Regions from separate parts of the Citrobacter sp. GW821-FHT07H02 genome, predicted to be linked through region 2. Evidence: predicted binding sites of a transcription regulator. Region 2 holds the regulator's gene; each other region holds the start of a gene.
The links. Region 2 encodes CRP, which controls carbon source genes, mostly activating them, when cyclic AMP is high. Its sites were predicted from a motif close to ATGTGANNNNNNTCACAT; they were not measured.

Region 1 (4,282 bases), on a different contig from region 2:
ATCATCAAACGCGATACCGGTGCGGAACGTCCAGTTATCATCGTAATAATAGGTGGTACCTAACGCGATACGGTAAGCATCTTTAAAGCCTTCATCTTTCTGGAACAGCGTGTCGCCACTGGTCGATGTCGCTTTCAGCTCCTGGAACTGACTCCAGCTGGTGTACGCCAGGCTATAGTGAATCGCCCATTGCGGCGCAACGCGGTTATAACCGGAGATTTCCCACATTTCAGGCAGGTTTAGCGTTAAATAGCCTGACTGGGTTGAACCGCCAGTGGCGGTCGGGATTGGGAGGCCAAAACTGTTGAGTCCACTGTTCAGATCGCTACTGTAGTTACCTTTGAAGTCGATTTTCACTTCAGAACGGTAGGTTAATGCGTAGCGGTTGTTTTTGTCGACTTCATAAAGGATACCGGCGTTCCAGCCAAAGCCCCACTGATTACCGTTCAGGTGAGCAATATTGGTGTCGCTTGGGATACCGTTTGCTGTCGCTGCCAATTGCTGGCCTTGCGGGGTCTGCCCGAGAGGAGACTGCATAATCTGACCCGCAACCAGTTGACCTAAGTCACCGGCATAGCGATCAATTTTAGCGCGGGCATAGACGGCATTCAGACCGAGACCAAAGCTCCAGCTTTCATTTAAGCGATACGCGCCGCTTAAATTCATGTTCATGGTTTCGAGGTCGGTCGTACCGCCAACTGAACCTGCGGTGTAAGTATCGTTAAACTCGGTGGCCAGACCGTAGTTAGAGGTAATAGATGCCCCGATACCAAACTGATCGTTAATTGGCGCAACGAAATGTACGTTCGGAACCCAGGCAGTTGGCGCGATGTTATCTGCGTCCAGACTACGACCTGACGGCGAACGTCCGCTAATATTAACATCAGGATCGATATACACAGCACCGGCTGAGAACGTCGGGCGATCGAACATGGTGATTAACGCAGGGTTACGACTGACGTTACCCGCGTCGTCTGCGATAGCACCTTCGCCCGAATAGGCCCGGCCAAGGCCAGAGGAAGAAAATTCGTTTAACTGAAAGCCTGCAGACCAGGCCTGTGTGGAGATGATTGCCACTGTGACTGCGAGAGCAGACTTTGTAAACAGGGTTTTCTGGCTCATGACCATAACCTCATTGATTTATTTTTATTCAAACAATGTTACATGCCGTAACAGGAGCGCGAAGTGTAGGGTCTGAGGTACGACAGAGAAATCAGACCAGTGGCGAGAGTATAGGTCTGACCAGATAGAATGTTGCAAGTATGTTTATAAAATTTTTCAATTGTGATCTTAGAAACGCGATCCAGCTGGCAAAATTGGGGGTATGCGCACTCACCCGTTTAGGTGATTTTTGTTTTAGATCATTTTTAAGTGTGATTTCGCTCACTTATCCCATTTCACATCATTAACGACTGGAGAGGTGAATGGCGGGAGCGTAAAATATCCCCAGCGTTTATCTGGCACCTATGGTGCGAATACAGAGGAAATCTACAATGAGTAAATGCAGTGCTGATGAAACCCCGGTTTGCTGCTGTATGGACGTTGGGACCATTATGGACAACTCCGACTGCACCGCGTCGTACAGCCGTGTGTTCGCGAACCGCGCGCAAGCTGAAGAAACGCTGGCTGCGTTGACGGAGAAAGCGCGTAGCGTGGAATCCGAACCTTGCCAAATCACCTCCACTTTTACTGAAGAGTCTGAAGGTGTGCGTCTGGATATCGATTTTGTCTTCGCCTGCGAAGCTGAAACGCTGATCTTCCAGCTGGGCTTGCGTTAATCCCCTCCTTTCAAACACCCTTGTCAAATACTGGCAGGGGTGTTTTCGTAACGCTATGTAACTATTCACTGTGCCATAGCTCGCACTTTCTAATGTCTCCCCTTGGCTAAATGTAAAAAATTGGTTAAGACTGTGATCAGGTCAGACCACTTAAAATATTTTTTACAGGGGAGTGTTATGAGTCAGGCTTTACCACTGGTCACCCGTCAGGGCGATCGTATTGCCATTGTCAGCGGTTTACGTACACCGTTTGCCCGGCAGGCTACTGCATTTCATGGCATTCCCGCCGTTGATTTGGGGAAAATGGTGGTAGGTGAATTGCTGGCGCGCAGTGAAATCCCCCCCGACGTGATTGAACAACTGGTTTTTGGCCAGGTTGTACAAATGCCTGAAGCGCCAAACATTGCGCGCGAAATCGTGCTGGGTACCGGGATGAACGTTCATACGGACGCCTACAGCGTGAGCCGGGCCTGTGCGACCAGTTTTCAGGCGGTGGCGAATGTGGCCGAGAGCCTGATAACGGGCACTATCCGTGCGGGTATTGCCGGTGGGGCCGATTCTTCCTCCGTGTTGCCCATTGGTGTGAGCAAAAAGCTGGCGCGCGTGCTGGTGGACGTCAATAAAGCCAGAACGACCGGTCAGCGACTCAAACTCTTTTCCCGCCTGCGTTTACGCGACCTGATGCCGGTTCCTCCTGCCGTGGCGGAGTATTCGACGGGGTTGCGGATGGGGGATACCGCCGAACAAATGGCGAAAACGTATGGCATTACCCGTGAACAGCAGGATGCGCTGGCGCACCGTTCTCACCAGCGTGCCGCTCAGGCGTGGGCCGAAGGTAAGTTAGCGGATGAAGTCATGACTACCTGGGCGCCGCCCTTTAACGATCCTTTCTCAGAAGACAATAATATTCGCGGTAACTCTACGCTGGCTGATTACGCCAAACTGCGTCCCGCGTTCGACAAAAAACACGGTACTGTGACGGCGGCTAACAGCACGCCGCTGACGGACGGTGCGGCTGCCGTTATTTTAATGACGGAATCTCGCGCCCGGGAACTGGGACTGGTCCCGTTGGGGTATCTGCGCAGCTACGCCTTTACCGCCATTGATGTGTGGCAGGACATGTTATTGGGTCCCGCATGGTCTACACCGCTGGCTCTGGAGCGTGCTGGATTAACGATGGCCGATTTAACGCTTATTGACATGCATGAAGCGTTTGCCGCCCAGACGCTGGCCAATATTCAACTGCTTGGCAGCGAACGTTTTGCCCGTGACGTTTTGGGACGGGCACATGCAACCGGTGAAGTGGATGACAGCAAATTCAACGTGCTGGGCGGGTCGATTGCCTATGGTCACCCGTTTGCCGCCACAGGTGCACGCATGATCACCCAGACATTACACGAATTACGGCGTCGGGGCGGGGGCTTCGGTTTAGTTACTGCCTGCGCGGCGGGTGGTCTGGGTGCGGCAATGGTTCTGGAGGCGGAATAATGGAAATGACATCGGCTTTTACGCTTAACGTGCGTCTGGATAATGTCGCCGTCGTTTCTATGGACGTTCCCGGCGAAAAGATGAACACCTTAAAAGCAGAATTTGCGGCTCAGGTTCGCGCCATTCTGAAACAAATCCGTGAAAACAAAGCATTGCGGGGTGTGGTGTTCATTTCTGCAAAGCCAGATAATTTTATTGCTGGCGCCGATATTAATATGATTGGTCATTGCCGCAGCGCTCAGGAGGCTGAAACCCTCGCACGTCAGGGCCAGCAGATAATGTCCGAAATTAACGCGTTGCCAATCCCGGTCATTGCCGCCATTCATGGTGCGTGTCTGGGCGGGGGGCTTGAGATGGCGCTGGCCTGTCATCAGCGCATTTGTACCGATGATGCAAAAACAGTTCTGGGCCTGCCGGAAGTACAGCTTGGGCTGTTGCCTGGCTCGGGCGGCACGCAGCGACTGCCGCGCCTGGTCGGGGTAAGTACCGCGCTGGATATGATCCTCACCGGCAAGCAACTGCGTGCCAAACAGGCGCTGAAGGCGGGGCTGGTGGATGAGGTTGTTCCCCATTCCATTTTGCTGGAAGCCGCTGTTGAGTTAGCCAAACAGGATCGGTCTGCGCATCGTGAATTACCGATTCGTGAACGCATTCTTGCAGGCCCGCTGGGGCGTGCACTGTTATTTCGTATGGTCAGGAAACAGACGGCGCAGAAAACGCAGGGTAACTATCCTGCCACCGACCGTATTCTTGACGTGTTAGAAACCGGGCTGGCGCAGGGGAGCAGCAGCGGGTATGACGCGGAAGCTCGTGCGTTCGGCGAGCTGGCGATGACGTCAGAGTCAAAAGCCTTACGTAATATCTTCTTTGCCAGCACAGAGGTGAAAAAAGACCCAGGCAGCGACGCGCAACCCGGCTCGCTCGACAGCGTAGGGATCCTTGGCGGTGGATTAATGGGCGGCGGTATTGCCTATGTTACGGCCTGTAAAGGCGGCGTGCCAGTTCGCATCAAAGAC
Region 2 (4,282 bases):
TGGACATGGCGATCCGCAAAGCGCGGGACGCCGGGCGGCATATCAGTTATTTCGGCCCCGAAGCCAATGATTTTGGCCTGCTGGAACAAACGTTCAGCGAGTACGGACAAGTGGGCAAAGGCCAGTCGCGGAAATATCTGCATACCTACGATGAAGCAGTACCGTGGAATCAGGTGCCGGGAACCTTCACGCCGTGGCAACCCTTGCCTGAACCGACCGACGTCCTGTTCTATGAAGGGCTGCACGGCGGCGTAGTGACGCCGCACCATAACGTGGCGCGCCATGTGGATTTACTGGTTGGCGTAGTACCGATCGTGAACCTGGAGTGGATACAAAAACTGATCCGCGACACCAGCGAGCGCGGACACTCCCGCGAGGCGGTGATGGATTCGGTGGTTCGCTCAATGGATGATTACATCAACTACATCACCCCGCAGTTCTCCCGTACGCATATTAACTTCCAGCGTGTACCCACGGTAGACACCTCGAATCCCTTTGCGGCAAAAGGCATCCCGTCATTAGACGAGAGCTTTGTCGTTATTCATTTTCGTAATCTGGAAGGGATCGATTTTCCCTGGTTGCTGGCGATGCTTCAGGGTTCATTCATTTCCCACATCAATACATTAGTCGTGCCGGGCGGCAAAATGGGACTGGCGATGGAGTTGATTATGCTGCCGCTGGTTCAGCGACTGATGGAAGGCAAAAAAATCGAATAATGCGCAGCGTTGCCGGATAAGCGTCACGCCCTCCGGCAACCTGAGATCACGCGGCAATCACTTCGTATGAGTGCGTGATATTCACCGCTTTTTCCAGCATCAACGCAACAGAACAATATTTTTCTGCAGAAAGATCAACAGCGCGCGAAACGGCGGCGTCTTTCAGGTCATTGCCAGTCACAATGAAATGCAGATTGATATGCGTGAACAGGCGCGGCGCCTCTTCACGACGCTCGGAAGTGAGCTTCACTTCGCAGTTGGTCACATCCTGGCGTCCCTTTTGCAGAATAGACACCACATCAATCGCACTGCAGCCACCCGCGGCCATTAACACCATTTCCATCGGACTCGGCGCTTTATCACCGGAGTTACCATCCATCAAAATTTGGTGGCCGGAAGCAGACTCTCCCAGGAAGGTTAGCCCTTCGACCCATTTCACACGCGCTTGCATATTTCGTAACTCCAATGTTTCAATTTTCCTGACAGATTACGCGGACATAACAAATCTCGCAATGGAAGGCGACCTGCATCATGCTGAAGCGAGACACCAGGAGACACACGGCGAAAGCTATGCTAAAACAGTCAGGATGCTACAGTAATACATTGACGTACTGCATGTATGCAGAGGACATCACATTACAGGCTGCAGTACATTTTTAGCAGCCCCCTTCCCTGGCAGCGGGAAGCATATTTTGGCAACCCCAGAGACAGCGTCGTTTTCTGGCTCTGGAGACAGCTTATAACAGAGGATAACCGCGCATGGTGCTTGGCAAACCGCAAACAGACCCGACTCTCGAATGGTTCTTGTCTCATTGCCACATTCATAAGTACCCGTCGAAGAGCACGCTGATTCACCAGGGTGAAAAAGCAGAAACGTTGTACTACATCGTTAAAGGCTCAGTGGCAGTGCTGATTAAAGACGAAGAAGGGAAAGAGATGATCCTTTCTTATCTGAATCAGGGCGATTTCATTGGCGAATTAGGCCTGTTTGAAGAAGGCCAGGAACGCAGTGCATGGGTACGTGCAAAAACGGCCTGTGAAGTCGCTGAAATCTCCTACAAAAAATTTCGCCAACTGATCCAGGTGAACCCGGATATTCTGATGCGCCTGTCTTCCCAGATGGCTCGTCGCCTGCAAGTTACGTCCGAAAAAGTCGGCAACCTTGCCTTCCTCGACGTAACTGGTCGTATCGCTCAGACTCTGCTGAACCTGGCGAAGCAACCCGATGCGATGACTCACCCGGACGGCATGCAAATCAAAATCACCCGTCAGGAGATCGGTCAGATCGTTGGCTGTTCTCGCGAAACCGTTGGTCGTATTCTGAAAATGCTGGAAGATCAGAACCTGATCTCCGCGCACGGTAAGACCATCGTCGTCTACGGCACTCGTTAACCCCGTCGAAATGGCGTATTACCCTGTAATGCGCCATTTTTGTTGGCACCGATGTGGCGAAGACTGATTTATCACCCTGAAATCAACTACGCACTGCGGCAAACGCTGGTGCTGTGTTTGCCTGTGGCGATCGGCCTTATCATTGGCCAGTTGCATCTGGGATTGCTCTTTTCTCTCGTTCCCGCCTGCTGCAACATTGCCGGGCTTGATACTCCCCACAAACGCTTTTTCAAACGCTTAGTCATTGGCGCATCGCTGTTTGCCGGATGCAGCCTGGCCATGCAGCTACTGCTCGCGCAAGCAATACCGCTACCGCTGATTCTGACGGGTTTAACGCTGATTCTTGGCGTGACGGCGGAACTCAGCGCCTTGCATGCCCGACTCCTGCCTGCCTCGCTTATCGCCGCTATTTTCACGCTAAGCCTGGCCGGTAACATGCCCGTCTGGGAGCCGTTGCTGATCTATGCCCTGGGCACCCTGTGGTACGGGCTTTTTAACTGGTTTTGGTTCTGGCTCTGGCGTGAACAACCGCTACGCGAGTCACTCAGTTTGTTGTACCGCGAGCTGGCCGACTACTGCGAAGCCAAATACAGTCTGCTCACCCAGCATGCCGATCCTGAAAAAGCGCTGCCGCCCTTGTTGGTACGCCAACAGAAGGCGGTGGATCTCATCACCCAGTGTTACCAGCAAATGCACATGCTGTCGGCACATCACAATAATGAATATAAACGCCTGCTGCGGGCCTTCCAGGAAGCGCTGGACTTACAGGAACATATCTCCGTCAGTCTGCATCAGCCAGAAGAGGTGCAAAAGCTGGTCGAACGCAGCCATGCGGAGCAGGTGATTCGCTGGAACGCGCAAACGGTCGCTGCGCGCTTGCGCATCCTGGCGGATGACATTCTGTATCACCGCCTGCCGACTCGCTTTAGCATGGAAAAGCAGATTGGCGCGCTGGAGAAAATCGCCAACCAGCATCCCGATAACCCGGTGGGTCAGTTCTGTTACTGGCACTTTAGCCGCATTGCCCGTGTATTGCGGACCCAACGCCCACTCTATGCCCGCGACCTGATGGCGGATAAACAACGCCGACTCCCGCTGATCCCGGCCCTAAAAAACTATCTGTCCTTCAAATCGCCCGCTTTGCGAAATGCCGGGCGCATCAGCGTAATGCTGAGTATCGCCAGCCTGATGGGCAGCGCGTTACATCTGCCGAAACCGTACTGGATCCTGATGACGGTGCTGTTTGTAACGCAAAACGGCTACGGCGCGACGCGGGTTCGCATACTACACCGTTCGGCGGGCACGCTGGTTGGACTGGTGATTGCGGGTGTGACGCTACACTTCCACATCCCTGAAGGCTTCACGCTGGCGGGCATGCTGGTCATTACGCTGGTGAGTTATCTGATCATTCGTAAAAACTACGGCTGGGCAACGGTTGGGTTTACGGTCACTGCGGTGTATACCCTGCAATTGCTGACGTTAAATGGCGAGCAGTACATTGTGCCGCGGTTTATTGATACGGTGATTGGCTGCCTGATCGCGTTTGGCGGAACGGTCTGGCTCTGGCCGCAGTGGCAGAGCGGTCTGTTGCGCAAAAACGCCCACGACGCGCTGGAAGCTGACCAGGAAGCCATCCGCCTGATCCTCAGCAGCAATCCACAGGCAACGCCGCTCGCGTATCAGCGTATGCGTGTCAATCAGGCGCACAACACGCTGTACAACTCGCTGAATCAGTCCATGCAGGAACCCGGATTTAACGCGCACTATCTGGCAGATATGAAACTGTGGGTAACGCACAGCCAGTTTATTGTCGAGCACATCAATGCAATGACCACACTGGCGCGGGAACATACGATGCTGACGCCAGACCTTGCGCAACGCTATCTGGAATCGTGCGAAATTGCGCTCCAGCGCTGCCAGCAGCGTCTGGAGTATGACGGACCGGGCAGTTCTGGCGATGTGAATATTCTGGAAGCGCCAGAGACGCTCTCCCATGGGCCATTAAGTACCCTGGAACAACACCTGCAGCGCATACTGGGCCACCTGAACACCATGCACACCATTTCGTCGGTCGCCTGGCGTCAACGGCCTCACCACGGGATCTGGCTCAGCCGTCGGTTACGGGATATTAAGAGCTAACGACTTTCGCGACGGCCTGCGCGAAACGCTGCATT
Region 3 (4,282 bases), on a different contig from region 2:
TGTGGCGTTGCTAACGACTCATGTACTCAACGACAACAGCGCGCTGCTTTATACGGTTCACCTGTCACTCGATCTGCATATGCGGGAATACGCCCTGATTATCAGTATGGGGCTGGTCGCCGGTCTCTGCGGTCCGTTGCTGACGTGGTCAATGACGGCGGCTCACAATGTTTTTTTACGGCTTCAGCTAACGCCGCCCTGGCAACTGGCGTTGGGGGGACTGGCGGTCGGATTACTTTCTCTGTTGACGCCAACCGTCTGGGGAAATGGCTATAGCGTAGTGCAATCCTTTTTGTTATCCCCACCGCTGCTTTCCGTGATTGCCGGGATCTTCATCTGTAAATTGCTGGCCGTGCTTGCCAGTAGCGGTTCCGGCGCACCCGGCGGCGTGTTTACCCCCACCCTGTTCGTCGGTCTGTCAATCGGTATGCTGTTTGGTCGTTTGTGGGGGATCTGGCTTCCGGGCCCGGATGAAATAGCGATTCTGCTGGGATTAACGGGGATGGCGACGCTACTGGCGGCCACTACGCATGCGCCAATAATGTCTACGCTGATGATTTGTGAAATGACCGGGGAATATCGTTTACTCCCCGGACTGCTGATGGCTTGCGTAATCGCGTCGGTATTATCGCGAACGTTACGCCACGACTCTATCTACCGACAGCACGCTGCCAAGCATTGACATGCGGATGTACTGCCCAAGTTCACGCTGCTCTGCACGAGGAAGATACGGCAGTTCGCCAATCAAAGGTGCAGGGATTTTTTTACCGAGCACATCAATGATTCCTGCATAATGCGCAAGGCCTGGGTTGATTCGGTTTGCGACCCATCCCATTAAAGGCAGCCCATCATTGGCAATGGCCTGCGCCGTCAACAGCGCATGGTTGATGCAGCCTTCCTGGATCCCCACCACCATCAGTACCGGGAGTTGCTCCTGCACGACCCACTCGGATAATGGACGAAGGTCATTCATCAGACTCCGCCATCCTCCTGTGCCTTCCACAACAACGTGATCCACCTTTTCGCTCAGACTCGCCAACCCATTGGACAGCAAGGTGTAATTGACAGGACCACTGTGCGCCACGCTACTTTCATCTTCGCTTAACGCAATCGGGTTGATGGCCTCATAAGGCAATTCAATCGAAGAGACGCTCTGCAGCACCAGCGCATCTTTGTTGCGCAGCCCTTCAGGGGTCTCTTTGCTTCCTTTGGCGACCGGTTTGTAACCCGCGACAGTTTTACCCCCTGACGCTAACGCTTGTAGTAATGCGCGGGAAACCACTGTCTTCCCAACAGAAGTGTCTGTACCTGTAATAAAGAAACGCTTCAGCATCACTAACTCCACCGTTATGCTTCAAAAATATAAGCCAGGAAAATAATACAGTGGAGAAAGTCTAAGGTATGACAAGGGGGATCGGCTTGAGATAGCGCAATTTTTCGTACGACAGTGAAAAAATGTTAACCCTGTAATAGACGAATCAACAAAGAGCCGTTATACATCGCATCTTTTACCAACGCCGCGCCCGCCATCGTCCCCTGATTTGAAAACTGCGTGCTTTCAACGACAATGTTCTTACTGTATGCCGGGAGCGCTTGCTGGCGTATGCTGTCGGCAATGGCGGGGAAAAGAATATCCGCCGCTTTGCTTAACGGAGAACCGATCAGGATTTTTTGCGGATTAAATAAATTCACCATGATGGCCAGAATACGCCCCACATGGCTTCCGACGCCGCTGATGATATCCTTCGCCAGCAAATCCCCTTCGAGGGCAGCCTGACACAGTGAGTCCACCGTTAATGGTTGGCCGTGCAGCGTAGAACTCATCGACTGATTGAGGCGTAATTGCGCCAGTTCGAGGACGCTGTCCACGCTGGCAATGGTTTCCAGACAGCCGTGATTACCGCAATAGCAGCGTTTACCGTAGGGATCCACCTGCGTATGACCGATCTCAACCAGGCTACTGCTCCCCGCATGCAGCAAATGACCATCGGTGATGACGCCCGCCCCCACGTTGTGATCAATCACCACCTGAATAACATCGCGCGCGCCGCGCGATGCGCCGAACAGCGCCTCGGCCATCGTCCATGCGCTGATATCATGCTGAATATAGACCGGCACACCGGTATGCTGCACCAGCGTTTCACCCAGCGCCATCTCTTTGACATCATCATAAAACGGCATACGGTGGACGATGCCATTCTCAGTATCAATAATGCCTGGCATGGTGACGGCGATAGAGGTTAACCGCTCAAGTTGCTGTTGATGACGGATAAAAAACTGATCGACCAGCGTGATGATACGATCAAGCAGCGGAAGGTCGGCAACAAGGGGAAGTTCAAGACACTCCTCCACAACCAGCTTGCTGCTCAGGTCGCGCAAGGCGAGGAAAATCTCTCCGCGACTGATGCGGATAGACAGGTAGTGCCAGGCTTCGGTTTCCACCACCAGCCCAACAGCAGGACGACCACGGCTACCCGCTTCTTTGATCTCCAGCTCCTGCACTAAATGCGCTTCAAGCATTTCGCGGACAATTTTTGTAATACTGGCAGGCGCCAATTGCGCAAGGCGAGAAAGATCAATACGCGATACCGGTCCGAGCTGATCAATCAGGCGATACACCGCGCCCGCGTTGGTCTGCTTGATTTGATCGATATGCCCAGGCTGACTATCAGCAACCACCTCTGACTCCCTTTATTTTCGCGCTCCGAAATAATCTGTAGGCTATGGTGAAGGACTTCAACACTTGCCGTCAAATTTTTGCGTAGCCGTGTGATTTACCGCACATTATTACCGCTTTTTAAACTAAATTAAGCACGACTTACTGCGGATAACAACTGATGACGAAACCGTTGCGCGGCATGACTTTGCTCATGGTGTTTCGGCCAGACCAGCCACATTTCCGACACAGCATCGGCTTCAGCGATCGGTATCCAGCACATTTCATCAATCTGCACGCGTTTAAAAGAGGCGGGCAGAATCGAAACGCCCAGCCCCGCCGCCACCAGCCCAATGATGGTCATCGCCTCCCCGACCTCCTGGGTGATGACCGGCGTCAGGTTATAGCGACGCATCAGCCCGAGGATATCGTCATACAAACCTGTCCCGACGTGGGGATCAAAAAAGACAAACGGCTCTTTCGCCAATTCGACCAACGTCACCACCGGTTTTTGCGCCAGACGATGCTCGCGCGGGATCATCGCCATCAACGGTTCATGCAGTATCACCTCCCGGTTCAGCGTATCCGGAAGCAGCGTATTGCGCAGCAATCCCATATCCAGCGCCCCCTCACTCAGCGGCGCAATCTGCTCACGGGTATTCATTTCGCGGGTCTGCATGTGTACATCAGGAAATTCCATGCGAAACCCGGAAAGGGTATCGGAGACCGCCTTAATAAAGGGCGCAGAGGAGGTGAAACCGATGCGTAATTCGCCCGCCTCTCCCTGATGCAGACGCTCCGCCCGCGCCGCAGCCTCATTGACCAGCCCCAAAATTTGCCGACTGTCGGCCAAAAACTGCCGCCCGGCGGCCGTCAACGCCACGCTGCGATTGGTTCGCGCCAACAGCCGCGCCCCAACCTGCTGCTCAAGGATCTGAATCTGCTGGCTCAGCGGCGGTTGCGAAATATTAAGACGGGCGGCGGCGCGACCAAAATGCAGTTCTTCCGCAACCGCCACAAAATAGCGTAAGTGACGCAACTCAATATTCATATTTTAAAAGTATTATTTGAGATTATTAATATATTAGACAGAATATTTTGATTTTCCTACTCTTAAGTCTGATTCTTCAGCCGTTATAGTTGCAGCCCGTCTGGATAGGGGATGGACACATTCCCAGACCCAAATGGCGCGAAAAATGGCTTAAGGAGTCAGTTTTACAGGTGGTCATGCCCGTCACCTCAACTACGGGGATGCTAAGCAAGGATTTCACGTGAGCCGTACTACTATTGTCGATACCGCCCCGGCAAGCGATGTTGATGAACAGATTATTTCCCAGCCAAATCAATTTATAAAACGCGGCACCGCCCCGTTTATGCGCGTCACACTGGCGCTTTTTTCTGCCGGACTGGCGACATTCGCCCTACTCTATTGCGTACAGCCAATTTTGCCTGTGCTGTCCCATGAGTTTGGCGTATCGCCAGCCAACAGCAGTATCTCGCTTTCCATCTCGACCGCCATGCTGGCCATCGGTTTGCTGTTTACCGGCCCACTTTCCGATGCCATCGGCCGCAAACCGGTGATGGTGACCGCACTGCTTCTCGCCTCCTGCTGTACGTTACTGTCAA

Region 1: a site for CRP is predicted at 1,372-1,389, ahead of AC07NP_RS12550 (YfcZ/YiiS family protein). Genes of this name have one in related genera too.
Region 3: a site for CRP is predicted at 2,768-2,785, ahead of mlc (sugar metabolism global transcriptional regulator Mlc). Genes of this name have one in related genera too.

What each region holds. Positions count from the first base shown of each region.
Region 1 is NZ_JBWKPZ010000010.1:134,569-138,850, reverse strand. Features, by position in the region: gene fadL (long-chain fatty acid transporter FadL) at 1-1,122, opposite strand, end outside; gene AC07NP_RS12550 (YfcZ/YiiS family protein) at 1,494-1,778, shown strand; gene fadI (acetyl-CoA C-acyltransferase FadI) at 1,956-3,266, shown strand; gene fadJ (fatty acid oxidation complex subunit alpha FadJ) at 3,266-4,282, shown strand, end outside.
Region 2 is NZ_JBWKPZ010000002.1:381,076-385,357, reverse strand. Features, by position in the region: gene AC07NP_RS04900 (phosphoribulokinase) at 1-716, shown strand, start outside; gene AC07NP_RS04895 (OsmC family protein) at 763-1,167, opposite strand; gene crp (cAMP-activated global transcriptional regulator CRP) at 1,476-2,108, shown strand; gene AC07NP_RS04885 (YccS/YhfK family putative transporter) at 2,160-4,247, shown strand; gene argD (bifunctional acetylornithine/succinyldiaminopimelate transaminase) at 4,237-4,282, opposite strand, start outside.
Region 3 is NZ_JBWKPZ010000005.1:167,035-171,316, forward strand. Features, by position in the region: gene clcB (voltage-gated ClC-type chloride channel ClcB) at 1-682, shown strand, start outside; gene bioD (dethiobiotin synthase) at 638-1,333, opposite strand; gene mlc (sugar metabolism global transcriptional regulator Mlc) at 1,459-2,679, opposite strand; gene ynfL (multidrug efflux transcriptional activator YnfL/SxtR(Kp)) at 2,808-3,707, opposite strand; gene ynfM (multidrug efflux MFS transporter YnfM/SxtP(Kp)) at 3,928-4,282, shown strand, end outside.